3 regions of the Gallibacterium genomosp. 2 genome follow, and region 2 is predicted to be linked to each of the others. Evidence: riboswitches for the same ligand, from Rfam matches in the RefSeq annotation. Region 2 holds a riboswitch; each other region holds the start of a gene.
The links. Region 2 has a riboswitch for thiamine pyrophosphate ahead of P375_RS04400 (ABC transporter substrate-binding protein). Riboswitches for the same ligand answer to the same signal wherever they lie in the genome.
Positions count from the first base shown of each region.

Region 1 (5,618 bases), on a different contig from region 2:
CTCTCTTGCCGGTACTTTAGGTTTGGGTAAATTAATTGCGTTCTACGATGACAACAATATCTCAATCGACGGTCACGTTGACGGTTGGTTTACCGATGATACCCAAAAACGTTTTGAAGCTTACGGCTGGCACGTCATTCCTGCAGTAGACGGTCATAATTCCGCTGAAATCAAAGCGGCGATTGAAGCAGCAAAAGCGGAAACCTCAAAACCGACATTAATTATCTGTAAAACCATTATCGGTTATGGCTCACCAAATAAAGCCAATTCTCACGACAGTCACGGTGCGCCGCTAGGAGAGGAAGAAATTGCATTAACCCGTAAGAATTTAGGTTGGAACTATGCACCATTTGAAATTCCAGCTGAAATTTATGCGGAATGGGATGCCAAACCACAAGGCGCAGAAAGAGAAGCGGAATGGCAACAACGCTTTGCTGCTTATCAATCAGCGTATCCAGAATTGGCAGCTGAATTATCACGTCGTTTAGCCGGCGAATTACCGGCAGATTGGAAAGCGCAATCTCAAGCCTTTATCGAAAAATTGCAAGCCAATCCGGCGACTATCGCCAGCCGTAAAGCCTCACAAAATGCGATTGAAGCCTATGCCAAAATTCTGCCTGAATTTTTAGGCGGTTCTGCTGACTTAGCGGGTTCAAACTTAACCTTATGGTCGGGTTCTAAACCATTACGAGCCAATGTGATTGATGGAAACTATATTAACTACGGTGTGCGTGAATTCGGGATGTCCGCCATTATGAACGGCATTGCTCTACACGGTGGATTTATTCCTTACGGTGCCACTTTCCTAATGTTTATGGAATATGCGCATAATGCAGTGCGTATGGCAGCGTTAATGAAACAACGTGTGCTTTTTGTTTACACCCACGACTCCATTGGTTTAGGGGAAGATGGGCCAACCCATCAACCGGTAGAACAAACGGCAACATTACGTTTAATTCCGAATTTAGAAACTTGGCGCCCGTGTGACCAAGTGGAATCTGCGATTGCGTGGCAAGCAGCGGTTGAACGCACTGCAGGCCCAAGTGCATTAATTTTCACTCGTCAAAACTTAACACAAATGGAACGTAACGCCCAACAACTTGCCGATGTTAGACGCGGTGCTTATGTCTTAAAAGATTGTGAAGGTACGCCCGAATTAATCTTTATTGCAACCGGTTCAGAAGTGGAATTGGCAGTGAAAGCAGCGGAACAATTAACCGCAGAAGGTCACAAAGTACGTGTTGTATCTATGCCAAGCACCAATGTTTTCGATAAACAGGGTGCCGCTTATAAAGAAAGCGTATTACCAAGCAGTGTCAACAAACGCGTTGCTATTGAAGCCGGTATTGCCGATTTCTGGTATAAATACGTTGGTTTAGAAGGTCGTATTGTCGGAATGAATCGTTTCGGTGAATCTGCACCGGCAGGCGAGTTATTCAAACTCTTCGGTTTCACTGTGGATAATGTTGTCGCTAAAGCAAAAGAAATTCTATAACTTTGCTGTTGTGATTTGATATTGAACACTCCTCCATTAGTCAATAAATAGTGGGGGAGTTTTTATTTGCAAACATCTTGTCATTTTCTACTCAATTAAAAATAGACCGCTTACATATCTCTCTTTTATTTTGTTTTGGGTAACATAAAAATAACAATTTTCTGAAATTTCTCATTGCCTATCTGTTGCCATTGTCAAAATTTCGCTGTAAAGTAATCGACCATTAGTCGGGGTGCTGTTTAACAGCTGAGAAAATACCCGTTGAACCTGATCCAGTTAGCACTGACGTAGGAAACTAATTATGCAACATTTACACTTTTTATCTATTCCCATTTCCTTTCTGATTTTTACTCATTACCGCTATTTATCATTCATTCGCTGATATTGGGTTATCAATAATGAATGCGGTAGAAATCCGACAATTAACCTTGTCATTTGCTGACAAGCCGCTGTTTGTCGACTTTAATTTTGATATTGCCCACGCTCGTTGGAGTGCTGTTCTCGGGCGTTCCGGTGTGGGTAAATCGACTTTATTGCGTGTCATTGCCGGATTGGAACAAAACGCACTGAAATCAGGAAAAATCACATTTAAACATTGCCTGAACCATCAGCAAAAAATTGCATTTATGGCACAAAATGACGGCTTGTTTCCTTGGTTATCCGTTTTAGATAACGTGCAGCTGGCACAGCATTTACAAGGCACAAAAAATCAAGCAAGCCGCCAACAAGCGTTATCTCTACTGGAGCAAGTGCAATTAGCAGATTATCAGCATAAGCCTTGTTATCAACTTTCCGGCGGCCAACGGCAACGTGTAGCATTGGCGAGAACGCTAATGCAATCTTCCGATTTAATCTTAATGGATGAACCTTTTTCCGCTTTAGATGTGGTTACACGCCAACAGCTCTATCAACTTGCAACCACCTTATTAGCCGGGAAAACGGTCCTATTGGTCACACACGATCCGCAAGAAGCATTACAGCTATGTGATGATATTTTTGTGCTGCAAAAACAAACTGATCGTATTGTTCTCTCACATAAAGTTTCAGCCGTTGTTCATTCACCGCAACAACCGCAATTTTGGCAGTTATACCAACAGTTATTCTCTCTTTTGCAGGAGGAATCTTAATGTATTCGCTATCCTCACTGTTAAAAACTGCGCTGCTCTGTCTATTTTTATTAGCATTATGGCAAGGCGCAATTCTTGTTTGGAATTTACCGCACTATCTGTTGCCGACACCGTCCGATGTGTTCCAACAGCTCGCTTCTCGGCATCAGCTGTTGTGGCAGCACACAATGGTTACGTTATTGGAAATTTTTCTTGGCTTGTTTCTTGGCTTTATTTTCGGTTTGTTTTCCGCCATTTTGCTCTCTATATCCAATCGGATTGCTACTTTTTTATTGCCGTTACTACTGATCTCGCAAGCTATTCCTGTTTTTGCTATCGCACCTCTGTTGGTGTTGTGGCTCGGTTATGGATTGGCTTCAAAGGTCGCAATGACAATTCTAATTATCTATTTTCCGGTTACCGCCGCCTGTTATGACGGCTTGAGAAATACGCCGAAGATTTGGTTGGAACTGGCACAAACCATGCAAATTACTCGTTGGCAAATGCTGTTTAAAGTTCGTCTACCGGCAGCATTACCTGCGCTTGCATCCGGTTTACGCATAGCCGTTTCCATTGCACCGATTGGCGCAGTCATCGGCGAATGGGTCGGGGCAAATCAAGGTTTAGGCTATCTAATGCTACACGCCAACGCACGTATGCAGGTTGATTTAATGTTTTCTGCCCTGTTTTTATTAATGTTAATCACGCTACTGCTCTTTTTTATTACCGATAAATTACTGCGTCGCGCCTTACCTTGGGTGACGCAATTACGTTAAGGAGAAATAATGTCAATTACACAGCGATTTATGCAACAGGCTCAACCCTATTGGCAACATTACGTTGAACATCCTTTTGTGCAACAGCTTGACAACGGCACATTACCGCTCGCCTCATTTCAACATTATCTGATTCAAGATTATCACTATTTACTGCATTACAGCCGTGCTTTAGCGTTGGCGATGTATAAATCTCACCGCTTTGCGCAACTTACTGCTTTTAATCAAGATTTGCAGCATATTTTGGCAGAAGTGCAATTACATATTCATTATTGCCAACAATGGCAAATTTCTAAATCTGAGCTGGACAATACACCGGAATCGCCGGCTTGTGTAGCTTATACCCGTTATATGCTTGATTGCGGTTTACAAGGCGGTTTAGCTGAACTTTATACTGCCATTGCGCCTTGCGCTTTAGGCTATGCAGAAATCGGTAAACGGCTAGCGGCTGTACCACAGGCGAAAAATAATCCTTATCAGACTTGGATTGATACCTATGCCGCCAAGGAGTTTCAAGCTGCCGCCAATGCTATTGCTCAACAGCTGGAACAACTTTGCGCCGGCATTTCTCCACAACAACAGCAAAATTTGCAGCATATTTTTACCACCGCTACCCGAATGGAAATTGCCTTTTGGCAAATGGGGTTGGATCGTTCATAACATTAATCAGAGGAAATCTTATGAAAATTCGTCTATTTTTTACTGCATTTTTACTCTCATTTTTTGCTTGGTTTGCGCAAGCTGAAAAATTAAGTTTACAACTGGATTGGTTCGTTAACCCTGATCACGCGGCTCTCATTGTGGCGCAACAGAAAGGATTTTTTGCAAAAAATGGAATTGAGGTGGAAATCATTGAACCTGCCGATCCCTCTATACCACCAAAATTAGTGGCTGCCGGCAAAAGTGATTTAGCTGTCGGTTATCAACCACAACTTTATTTAGATGTCGATCAAGGCTTGCCTTTGGTGCGTATAGCCACATTAATCGCAACGCCATTAAACAGTATCGTTGCCTTAAAAGAGAGCAATATCAAAACATTAGCCGATTTTAAAGGCAAAAAAATCGGTTATTCGGTCAGTGGTTTTGAAGAGGTTTTACTCGGCACAATGCTGAAATCCGCCGGCGTTAATCCGAATGAAGTGGAAAAAATCAATGTAAATTGGTCATTATCACCGGCATTGATGAGCAAACAGGTGGATGGTGTAGTCGGTGCATTTCGTAATTTTGAACTTAATCAGCTGAGTTTAGAAAAACAACAGGGAATCGCTTTTTATCCGGAAGAACACGGTGTGCCAATCTATGATGAATTGATTTTATTAGCCAATAAAAACAAATTAGACAACCCTCAATATCAAGCAAAACTCTCCGCTTTTCTCACTGCTATTGAACAGGCGACCGTTTATATCAGCAATCATCCGCAAGAGGCGTGGCAAACATTTATGAGCTATAAACCGCAAGAATTGGATAACGCGCTGAATCGTGCAGCGTGGCAAGATACTTTGCCGCGTTTAAGTTTAATGCCGCGTGCATTGGATCAACACCGTTACCAAACAATGGCGGAATTTATGCACCAACAAGGATTAATTAAAAAAGTACCGCTTTTATCCGATTATGCACGTCAAATTAAGTAGAAAGGAAATAATATGAACTTCAATTTATTAGAAAAAATTCACCAAACCAATCCTTTAATCCATAACATCACCAACATTGTGGTGGCAAACTATGTAGCGAATGGACTATTAGCCTTGGGTGCATCGCCGATTATGGCGGATGCCGAAGAAGAAATGGCGGATCTTGCCCAATTTAGTGCTGCCTTGGTGATTAACATTGGTACGCTCGATCCTTTCAAAGTGAAAGCTATGCTGGCGGCTGGCAAAGCAGCAAATAAAGTTGGCATTCCTGTGGTGCTTGATCCTGTGGGCGTGGGTGCAACACAGTATCGCAAGGACGTGGTGGCTGAATTGCTGAGCAAGGTAAAATTCACCGCTATTCGTGGCAATACAGGGGAAATCGCCCAGCTAGCAGGAGTGAATTGGGCGGCGAAAGGCGTGGACGCAGGGCAAGGCGAAGGCGATGTAAAACAAATTGCCAAACTGGCTGCGCAACGTCATCAATGTGTTGTGGCAGTAAGCGGTGCGGTAGATTACATCAGCGATGGTGTGCAAGTGGCTGCCATTGATAACGGTACGCCAATGTTTCCTAAAATCACGGGCTCAGGTTGTTTGCTTGGCGCGGTGTTAG
Region 1 is NZ_JPXY01000013.1:22,136-27,753, forward strand. Features, by position in the region: gene tkt (transketolase) at 1-1,495, shown strand, start outside; TPP riboswitch at 1,714-1,806, shown strand; gene P375_RS02315 (ABC transporter ATP-binding protein) at 1,894-2,622, shown strand; gene P375_RS02320 (ABC transporter permease) at 2,622-3,377, shown strand; gene tenA (thiaminase II) at 3,393-4,037, shown strand; gene P375_RS02330 (ABC transporter substrate-binding protein) at 4,058-5,008, shown strand; gene thiM (hydroxyethylthiazole kinase) at 5,021-5,618, shown strand, end outside.
Region 1: another riboswitch for thiamine pyrophosphate. It lies ahead of P375_RS02315 (ABC transporter ATP-binding protein); the one in region 2 lies ahead of P375_RS04400 (ABC transporter substrate-binding protein).

Region 2 (5,618 bases):
AAAATGCGGAAGATGATCAATTTGTTGCCGCTAAATCGTCCGCAAAAGCGCAAATTTGGGTGGATGAAACCGTTATCTTAAAAGATGGCTCTGCTGTGGCAGTGAAGTCTGCCTTGACTCTATTAAAAGAGTCTTGCTTTGAACATACATTGCAAGAGTATGCAGTTTTGTGCGGAGTGCCGGTGGCAACAATCGAAGCTTTGGCAAAAGAATTTACTTCACACGGACATAAAGCGGTTGCCATTACTCACGGCGGCACAATGCAAAGCAATGGTTTTTATACCGCGTGGGCGATTTTATTGCTCAATGTGATGATTGGTAATATGAACAAGAAAGGCGGAATGAGTGTCAGCGGCGGTAAATTCAAAGATTTTGCGCCCGGTCCTCGTTACAATCTAGCGACTTTCCCGGATATGGTGAAACCAAAAGGCACAAATTTAGCGCGCAGTAAACGTGAGTATGAAAAATCAAGTGAGTTTAAACGCAAATCGGCGCAAGGCTCGCCTTATCCTGCACGTGCAGCTTGGTATCCGTTTGTTGGCGGTCAAATGTCGGAAATGATTACCTCCGCCTTGCAAGGTTATCCTTATTCATTAAAAGCGTGGATTAGCCATATGACCAATCCATTATATGGTTTAACTGGTATTCATCATATTGCTGAAGAGAAGTTACGTGATCCGAAAGTGTTGCCGTTATTTATTGCTGTGGACGCTTTTATGAATGAAACCACTGCGTTGGCGGACTATATCGTGCCGGATACACACAACTTTGAAAGCTGGGGCTTTAGTACGCCGTGGGCAGGTGTGCCGACTAAAACCAGCACGGCGCGTTGGCCGGTTATTCAATCCGCAAATGCCAAGAATGCCGATGGTGAAACTATCTGTATGGAAAGTTTTATTATTCACGTTGCTAAGGCAATGGGCTTGCCGGGATTTGGTGAGAATGCCATCAGCGATAATCAGCAGCAGACTTATCCATTAAACTGCAGTGAAGATTATTTCTTACGTGCTGCCGCCAACATCGCTTTTGACGGTAAACAGCCGGTGAATGATGCGACACAGGAAGATCGTTTATTGTCCGGTGTTGAACGCATTATGCCGTTGCTTAATAAAACCTTAAAACCGGAAGAAGTGTTGAAAGCCGCGACCGTTTTCTGTAAAGGCGGACGTTTTGCGCCGTTTAACAGTGCGTGGGACGGTGAAAATATGACAGCAAAATGGAAAGCGTGCTTGCAGGTGTGGAATCCTACGGTGGCAAAAGCGAAAAATCATCAAAACGGTGAGCATTATCACGGTTGCCCGAAATATTTTGCACCACAATTTGCGGATAACAGTACCGTTGAAAGTCGTTATCCGAAAGCAGAATGGCCGTTTTCTTTGATGTCGTTTAAATCGAATTTGATGAGCAGCATTACTGCGCCATTGTTACGCCTTCATAGCATTAAGCCAAGCGGCATTGTGGCAATGAACAGCCAAGATGCGGTTAAATTTAAAATTGCTCACGGTGATTTGGTGGAATTAGCGACACCTGGCGGCAAAGTGAATGTGCAAGTAATGGTTATTGACGGCGTGATGTCGGGTACAATCGCGATTGAACACGGTTATGGACATAAACAACTGGGTGCAACCAGCTATGAAATTGATGGCAAAGTGATTGCCGGCGATGAGCGCATTAAGCAGGGCATTAATATTAATGATCTTGGCTTGATTGATGATACCAAACAGATCGCTTCACCTTGGGTTGATTGGGTTTGTGGTTCAGCGGTGCGACAAGGATTACCAGCAAAAATCACTAAGATTTAATAATTACCCCACATAAACTTGATAGGGTACACTTCGGTGTGCCTTATTTTTGTGAAGGAATTTATTTGACATAAAAGTTTAACAAACTTTATACTTATCGAGAATTAGTCGGGGTGCTTTGAGGCTGAGAAAATACCCGTTAACCTGATTCAGCTAATACTGACGTAGGGAACTAATGCGAAATTTCTTTATATATTTCAATTTGATATTGGAATCTTCTATTTTATTTCTCCTCAGTTAGTCTCTTTATCAATTTCAAGGAAGTGTTTATGCAAATTTATTATTCTCAACAAAAATTTATTAAAAATATGTTATTAAAAACGCTGATTTTTTCTAGTTTATTGGTAATGTTTATGCCAGTTCATCAGGCAAAAGCTGAAGGTCAACTTACTATTTACTGTAGTGTTCAATATCGGGTTTGTGAAAGAATGACACAGATTTTTAGTGAAAAATATAATGTTGATGCGAAATTTGTACGTAACAGTACTGGTTCAACTTTATCTAAAATTAAAGCAGAAAAAACAAAACCACAAGGTGATATTTGGTATGGAGGTACGCTTGAACCACATTTCCAAGCTGCAGATTTAGGGTTACTTTATCCTTATCGTTCCCCCAAGCAGGCAGAAACTATTCCTCAATTGAAATCATTATTGGATAAGCACGGTGAATATACTTCAATTGGCTATATGATTGTGCTAGGAATGGGAGTAAATACGGAAAAATTTAAGCAATTAGGGATTAAAGAGTATCCGAAGTGTTGGAAAGATTTGATTGATCCGAAGTTTAAAGATCAAGTACAAATGCCGGATCCGAGAAGTTCCGGTACGGGTTATACTTTTATTGCAACATTGGTACAGTTATTTGGTGAAGATGAAGCATTCCGTTATTTGAAAGCTTTGCATAAAAATATTTCAAATTATGCTCAAAGTGGAACAGAAAAAACCAATCTTTCGCGAGGTGATGCTGCGGTAACTGTCGGTTTTATTCATGGCTATGAGACTGAAAAAGAAAAAGGCGCACCGGTTAAAGCAATTTTACCTTGTGAAGGGGATAGTTATTCTTTAGGTGGTATCAGTATTATCAAAGGCGCACGTAATTTAAAAAATGCTAAATTATTTATGGATTGGGCATTGAGTGCAGAAGCACAGGAAATACCGTGGCGTAAGGAAAAAATGTATCAAATTCCAACTAATATTTACGCAGAAGCTTCTCCAAATTCAGCTGATCCAAAGAAATTACATTTAATTAATTTTGATTTTGATCGTTTCGGTTCAGATGAAGAAGGTAAACGTTTAACAAAGAAATGGCTTGATGAAGTGAAATTGAAATAGATCACGTTGGAATGGGAACGAGAGATTGAACTCTCGTTCCTTTTTTAATGACATTTAGAAGTAGTAACTTACACCAACCTTCACATTGCGACCGGTTCCTTCCATTAAGTTAAATGCTGATACATAATGTTTATCAAATAGGTTATCAATAGCTAAATCAATACGTATATTTTTTAAACTTCCCGATAGTGTCGAAAAGCTAGCTGTTAAATCCGTTAATGTATAACTTGGATAAGATGTATAACCTTTAGGGACACGATCCTGTTTTGCATAGTAACTGATTCTTGCTCCCAGCTTGAGTGCGTTTGCAAATAAAGCATAATCAATAGCGGCTGAATATTTATCGGCGTTGATGTTTTCTAAATATTCCCCACTATTTTTATTTTTACCGTGTGTTTGACCATAACTGAATGCAAAAGAAAGATTGTCTATGCTGTATTTGCCTTCTATTTCAAACCCACGCAAACGAGCGTCTGCAATATTACGATATTGCGAAAGATTCGGCATAAGATTAAAAGCACTATTCGGATGCGAATAGTAGGTTTCGAGATTAATAAGATTTTTCACATCATTTTGTGTGATTAAATTATTAAAATGAAAATATGCTGAAATTTCTTTATTTTTTGCAATCTCAGGTTTCAAATTAGGATTAGAGACAAATTTATTTGAGGTTGCTCACCACGACTGCTATAGCCAAAATGGTTTCTGGAAGTAAATTTTTCTTGTAATGAAGGAGCTCTGAATGCTTCATTATAACGTGCGGAAAGATCTAACCAATCTGTAGCTTTCCATGTTCCGAATAATTTCCTTGGCTTTTTTCTTTGCTTCGATAATTGTCATAACGAATACTTGGTGATAGTACTAATTTATCATTAAACATTGGAATATAGCTTAATAAATAAGTACCAACTACATCTGATTGAGCATTATAGTTATTAGGGCGGAATAAGCCGGCTTCCGTTTGATTGGTTTGTCTAAATGTCTTTGCTTTATCTTGATAATAATCAACTCCATAGGTTAATGTGATGTAATCAAATGCACTGTTGTTTTGTAGGTTAAAGCCCCAAGTCGAGAATTTTGTTGTGTCATGGAGATCATTATCTATTTGATCTTCTAGCTCTTTTGTGTTGTTGTGATAGTGTAAATCGGGTGTCGATATATTTGGAGTCAGGATTAAGACTATAGTTTAACTGGATGCTGCGATTTGTAATTTTTTGCCCGTCGTCGTTTTAGTGCAATGGCGAAAGTTGAGGAAGTTGTTAAAGATAGTGAAAAATGGATAGTAGGAACACAATTATTACGCCAACGACATGGTGACATTATGTTGGAGTTAATAGAATTTCAAGATTTTTCGCTGTTTCACTTAATTCCGCAACAAGGGTTATTTGTAAAAGGTTTTGAGCAAGCTTTTGAAGTAAAGCCGAATAAGCAAATTGATGTGGTTCACCTCGATCAAGGTCATATTAAGTAGAAAGTAATAAACCGTGCTTGTGTGATAATTTGAAGCAAATACAAGCACTATTTTTCCCTATCATCTACTCCAATCAATAAATATTCCCCCTCTATATCACTTAAACTGCGAAAACCAATATTAAAAATTTGATATGGACGAGGGCGGGTTTTAAGTGCCGTGTAATTAAAATTATCGTGGTGATGACCGTGAAAAATTTTTTTCACCCCCATTTTTTCTGCAAGTTGATTAATAACAGAAAAACCAGAGGGATGAGGTTTTGGCGCTTCGTGACAAATAAGGATATCCGCTGTTTGCTGTTCCAATAATTCAAAATCGGAAGGAAAGATGGAAGTACGATGACGTAACGGTAAACCACCTTGCCAAATTTTTTCTTGTGAACAATATTGGCAATAGTGGATTGGATCAAAAAATAGTGGTTTATTTGGTGGCATCCAGATCTGACCTCGGAAAACACCACCTAACCCGGCAACTTTAACTCCTTCAATTTCTACCACTCGACTGTGTAGATTCCTGCTTTTCCATTCGCTACCCCAAATCGCTTTAAATGCTGCTGGTGTTTTACTATCGTGATTGCCGTGAATAAACCAGAGGTCGCAATAATGTGCTAGTTTATCTAGCTCTCGACAGTCAGTAAGTTGAAGATCACCCAAGATAATCAATGACACAGATTGATTACCCTGAATAAATGGATAAAGATGTTCAAATGAACCGTGGGGATCACCAGCGAATAACAACATTAAGCTCTATTTCTCCTTGTACTCAACGGAATCATAAACTGATTCGTCATTTAAGATGCGTTCCACAATTTGTTTTACCTGAGCATAACGTTCTAAATAGCTAGGAGATTCAATTTCAATATAAGGGACGTTGTATTTTTCCAATAATTTCTTTAATAGCTGTTGAAAACGTTGGCGTTGTTGTTGAGTGCCTAAGCTACGCATACCGTCATCGACCCATTTTGTATTATTATTTAATAAAATAGTAACATCAAAAGGATACTCTTTAATCATT
Region 2 is NZ_JPXY01000018.1:27,996-33,613, forward strand. Features, by position in the region: gene P375_RS04395 (tetrathionate reductase subunit A) at 1-1,802, shown strand, start outside; TPP riboswitch at 1,902-1,990, shown strand; gene P375_RS04400 (ABC transporter substrate-binding protein) at 2,111-3,133, shown strand; gene P375_RS11970 (TonB-dependent receptor domain-containing protein) at 3,188-3,775, opposite strand; gene P375_RS04410 (heme iron utilization protein) at 4,371-4,604, shown strand; gene P375_RS04415 (metallophosphoesterase family protein) at 4,652-5,344, opposite strand; gene nadR (multifunctional transcriptional regulator/nicotinamide-nucleotide adenylyltransferase/ribosylnicotinamide kinase NadR) at 5,351-5,618, opposite strand, start outside.

Region 3 (5,618 bases), on a different contig from region 2:
CGAAAGCCAATTATTACAACGCCACCTTAATCTGTTTGAAAATGAAACTTTACTTTTTCTCGGTAATATACAGGATGATTTTCCATCACAATGTCGTATCTTAGCCAAACGGATTAATGTAGTCAGTTATTACTTTGATTATGTATGTCACGCTAAAAATCCTACTGAATTTACGCTTGAAGCTGATTATCAAGAAGCATCTCTCATCATTTTTTACTGGGGAAAAAACAAACAAGAGTGTCTATTCCAATTAACTCAAATTTTGTCGCAAGCGCCTATCGGACAAAAAATTTTATTAGTAGGAGAAAATCGTGGAGGCGTTCGATCCGCAGAGAAGTTTTGTGGCAAATTAGGCGATATTTATAAAATTGATTCCGCTCGGCGATGTAGCCTTTACTATTTTAAATTACAAAAACCGGTGCAATTTACATTATCCGACTGGTGGAAACAATATACACTTCCACAATTGCCACAATTAACTATCTATGCACTGCCGGGTGTATTCAGCTCCAGTGAACTGGATCAAGGTACAGATTTATTGCTTTCAACTATGCAACAGCCTGTGCAAGGAAAAGTGTTAGATATCGGATGTGGTGCTGGGGTAATCGGTGCTTATCTAAAATTCCTTTCACCACAAATTGAGCTGACAATGAGCGATATTCACGCTATGGCAATTGCCTCGACAATACAAACATTGCAACAAAATCAACTGCAAGGTACGGTTATCGCTAGTGATGTTTTTTCACAAATTAATGACAAATTCGATTTAATTATCTCCAATCCGCCGTTCCATTCAGGTTTGAATACTGCTTATCAAGCAGTAGAAACCTTAATCACTGAAGCCAAGCAACATTTAAATCGTGGCGGAGAATTAAGAATTGTAGCTAATGCATTTCTGCCTTATCCGGATCTGCTTGATCGCAGTTTCGGTACACATCAGGTTCTTGCGAAAACAGGCAAATTTAAAGTTTATAGTGTGAAAAACGCTTAAATGACGGTATCTTTCATAAACTTTTCACAATTTCATTGTCTAAATCGCTACAATTTCGTATAGTAACTGCCGTTCTCAACGGGGTGCATTACTAAAAGTAAGGCTGAGATAATACCCGTCGAACCTGAACTGATTAGTCGCAGCGGAGGGATTTGAGAAGCAGCTTGCTATTCAAAATCCTGTTTGCATTTATCAATAATGAAATAGGAATTCACTATGTTAAAAAAAACACTTTTCCTCAGTGTATTGACCGTTAGTACCATTTCTTTCGCCAATGCTGAAACCTTAACCGTTTATACTTATGATTCTTTTGCTTCCGATTGGGGGCCTGCACCAAAATTAGAACCTATGTTCGAAAAACAGTGCAGCTGTGATCTCAAATTCGTGCCTTTTGAAGATAGTGTCACAATGTTTAATCGAGTGCGTTTAGAGGGCAAAAAAAGCAAAGCTGATATCGTGTTAGGTTTAGATCAAAGCTTAATTGAAGCCGCAGATCAATCACAGCTATTTGCCAAAACTGACATCAGTTTAAACAATCTCCACTTACCACTAAAATGGGAAAATCAAACCTATATTCCTTATGATTTCGGTAGTTTCGCCTTTATTTATGACAAAACAAAACTCAGCAATCCTCCAAAAAGCCTAAAAGAATTGATTGAACGTCAGGATCTACGCATTATCTATCAAGATCCGCGCACCAGTTCTGTCGGTCGTGGCTTATTACTTTGGGTCAATCAGGTTTATCCGCAAGATCAAGTAGAACAAGCGTGGCAACAACTGGCAAAGCACACCGTCACTGTCGGCAAAGGTTGGACTGAAACTTACGGTGCCTTTTTGAAAGGAGAAAGCGATTTAGTATTGAGCTACCGTAGTTCACCACTCTATCATCAACTAAATGAACAGAAACAAAACTATGCAGCAACAGAATTCAGCGAAGGCAATATTTTACAAATCGAAATTGCAGCAAAATTAAAAGCAAGTAAACAAACGAAATTAGCAGATCAATTTTTACAATTTTTAATCTCACCGGAAGCACAAAATATTATCAGCCAAAGTAATGTGATGTTTGCTGTTACCGATGCAGCGATTGAACCACATTATGATCAATTGCGTCATCGAGTGCTATCTGAAAAAACTATTGATACTTCAAATATCAGCCATCAACAAACCAAACAATGGCTTGCTGTATGGCAAAATGCGTTGGCAAAATAATGCGTTATATTGAAATAAAACGGCAACTTTTTCTGTTGCCGGGTTTAGTCATATTATTACTGCTCACCATTATTTATGGCGGCAGCTTACAACAATTACTACAACATAGTCGCTTCTCACAATGGCTAAATTTACTGCAAAACGATTACCTGCAACAAGTTATCTTTTTCAGTTTTTATCAAGCCGGATTATCCGCTACTTTCTCACTATTTTTCGGTATTATTGTTGCCAGATCACTGTTTTATCTAGATTTTTTTGCCAAAACCTTTCTATTAAAAATTTTCTCGCTGACCTATGTGTTACCGGCACTGGTTGCTATTTTCAGTATTGTCGGTATTTACGGTTTCAATGGTTGGATTAATCAATTTCTTCGTCTATTCGGGCAGCAACTTCCCGATATTTACGGTTTAAGCGGTATTCTAATCGCCCATCTTTTTTTCAATATTCCATTAGCGGCAAAAGTGTTATATCAACGCTTGCAACAGTTACCTGCTTCACAATTCAAATTGGCGGCGCAACTGAATTTACGTCATTGGCGTTTTTTCCGTTGGGTGGAAATGCCATTTTTGCGTCCAACCTGTTTTAATCTGTTCGGGCTTATTTTTTTGCTCTGTTTTACCAGTTTTACCATTGTTTTAACGCTGGGCGGTGGGCCGAAATACACCACGTTGGAAGTGGCAATTTATCAGGCTATTACTTTTGATTTTGATATTGAAACCGCAGCATTATTGGCGATTTTACAATTTCTGTTCTGTTTCACCCTGTTCAGTATCAACAATCGTTTCGCTCGTTATCAACAAAGCGAAACTTCACCTCAAGCGCGCTGTTTACCCAATTTAAACCGTTATCAGCGTTGCTATCACTATTTTATTTTAATCACTGCAACACTTTTCATTGTCGCTCCACTGCTGGAAACGCTATTTGCCGGATTAAATGCCCGTCATTTATGGCAACAGTTGTTACATCCGGCGTTATGGCAAGCCATTGCTTTTTCACTCTTGTTAGCACCCACTGCGGCACTACTTTGTCTGATACTAACAATTTCTCTTCTGCTGACCACCCGCCATCTCTATTGGCTAGGTAAACAGCGAAGTAGTCAATGGATGCTAAATATCGGCACAATTATTTTAGCTATCCCAACCTTAGTGTTAGCAACAGGATTATTTCTCTTTCTTGTAGAAATGGAAAGCAATACAATATCGTTATTTATTTTAGTCGCTCTTTGCAATGCTTTAGTAGCAATGCCATTCGCATTACAGTTACTAACCGCACCTTTTTACAGTAATATGTTGAACTATCAACGGCTCTGTTTATCATTAAATCTTCGTGGTTGGCAACGTTGGAAAATTGTTGAAAAGGCAATGTTAATTCGTCCATTACGCTCTGCATTTGCTTTAGCAATGGCAATTTCATTAGGCGATTTTACTGCTATCGCACTTTTCGGCAATAATGGTTTCACTTCATTACCACTACTGCTTTATCGACAATTAGGCCATTACCAAAACGATGCTGCCGCTGTCACCGCAATGGTGTTATTGCTGTTTTATTTTTTCATTTTTTTATTTACGGAACAAAATCGACCCAATGATTACACTTAAACAAGTGCATTACACTTATCCACCAATGCCAATGTATTTTGATTTACAACTTACTCGAACTGAAAAAGCTGCCCTTATTGGTGCCAGTGGTGCTGGCAAATCTACCCTACTCAATCTTATTGCCGGCTTTGAATATGCAGAATCAGGAGAAATCTGGCTTAACGGTGAAAATCACACTTTCACTGAACCTTATCAACGCCCAGTATCAATGTTGTTTCAGGATAATAATCTATTTAATCATCTCACCGTTGCCGAAAATATCGCTTTAGGTTTAAAACCAAGTCTTTCGTTGAATAAAACAGAGCAAAAACAAGTCACTGATGTTGCCGAGCAAGTAGGGCTAGAACATTATTTAGCAAGACTGCCGCAACAACTTTCCGGTGGTCAAAGACAACGCGTTGCCCTTGCTAGAACCTTATTACGTAATCGTCCAATCTTATTGCTAGACGAACCTTTTTCTGCGCTTGACCCTGAATTACGACAAGAAATGTTGCAACTGGTTGATAAAATCTGCTGTCAAAAACAGCTATGTCTATTATTAGTGACACATCAACTTAGCGAAGTAATTAATATTATGCAACGCGTTATTCGAATTGATAATGGCAAGATAACTGAAAATTATTTGGTGCAACACCACAATAATCGTTAGAATACAGAACTTTGTTACAAAAATGATAAGGACAGGAATATGACAACAACAACGATTGAGCTATCTTCACTCACCCCACATCCAAGTGTGGAATATTGGTCAGTATGCAAAGTGGAAGCGCTTTTTGAAACTCCATTTCTTGATTTAATCTACCGTGCAGCACAAGTTCATCGTGAAAATTTCAATCCACAAACCATTCAGCTGTCAACACTGATGTCTATTAAAACTGGCGGTTGTCCAGAAGATTGTGGGTACTGTCCTCAATCCGCCCGTTACCAAACCGGTGTGCAAAAAGAAGAACTTTTAGATATTGAAGATATTGTGGCAAAAGCCAAAATTGCTAAAGAACGAGGTGCAGGGCGCTTCTGTATGGGCGCAGCGTGGCGAGGGCCTAAACCAAAAGATATTGAAAAAGTCTCCGCTATTATTAAAGCAGTGAAAGAACTCGGACTAGAAACTTGTGGCACATTCGGTTTATTACAAGATGGAATGGCAGAACAGCTTAAAGAAGCTGGGTTAGATTATTACAACCATAATATTGATACTGCTCCGGAACATTACAAAGAGGTCATTAGCACTCGCCGTTTTGATGATCGCATCAATACTCTCGGCAAAGTACGCAAAGCTGGCTTGAAAGTATGCTGTGGCGGTATTGTTGGAATGAATGAGACTCGTAAAGAACGTGCTGGTTTGATTGCCAATTTAGCTAATCTTGATCCACAACCAGAATCTGTCCCAATAAATCAGTTAGTCAAAGTGGAAGGCACACCAATGATGGAAGCGGAAGAATTGGATTGGACAGAATTTGTACGTACTGTTGCCGTTGCTCGCATTACAATGCCAAACAGCTATGTGCGACTTTCCGCCGGTCGTCATAAAATGCCGGAAGCAATGCAAGCACTCTGTTTTATGGCTGGTGCAAATTCCATTTTCTATGGTGACAAATTATTAGTAACTGGTAATAACGAAGAAGATCACGATCAAATGTTAATGACCAAATTGGATTTAGTACCGGAAACATTAGAGAATAAGTTAACTTCTGAGGAATAATTTCTATTTAAAGAAATCTTATTTTTATGACCCCAATTACCTTTTGGTAATTGGGTTTAATTTATTGTTTTATTTCTTAGCATCATAGTTAAAATAGTATATAAATACTTATTCAGAT
Region 3 is NZ_JPXY01000016.1:45,917-51,534, reverse strand. Features, by position in the region: gene rsmC (16S rRNA (guanine(1207)-N(2))-methyltransferase RsmC) at 1-991, shown strand, start outside; TPP riboswitch at 1,061-1,160, shown strand; gene thiB (thiamine ABC transporter substrate binding subunit) at 1,208-2,203, shown strand; gene thiP (thiamine/thiamine pyrophosphate ABC transporter permease) at 2,179-3,801, shown strand; gene thiQ (thiamine ABC transporter ATP-binding protein) at 3,788-4,450, shown strand; gene bioB (biotin synthase BioB) at 4,490-5,500, shown strand.
Region 3: another riboswitch for thiamine pyrophosphate. It lies ahead of thiB (thiamine ABC transporter substrate binding subunit); the one in region 2 lies ahead of P375_RS04400 (ABC transporter substrate-binding protein).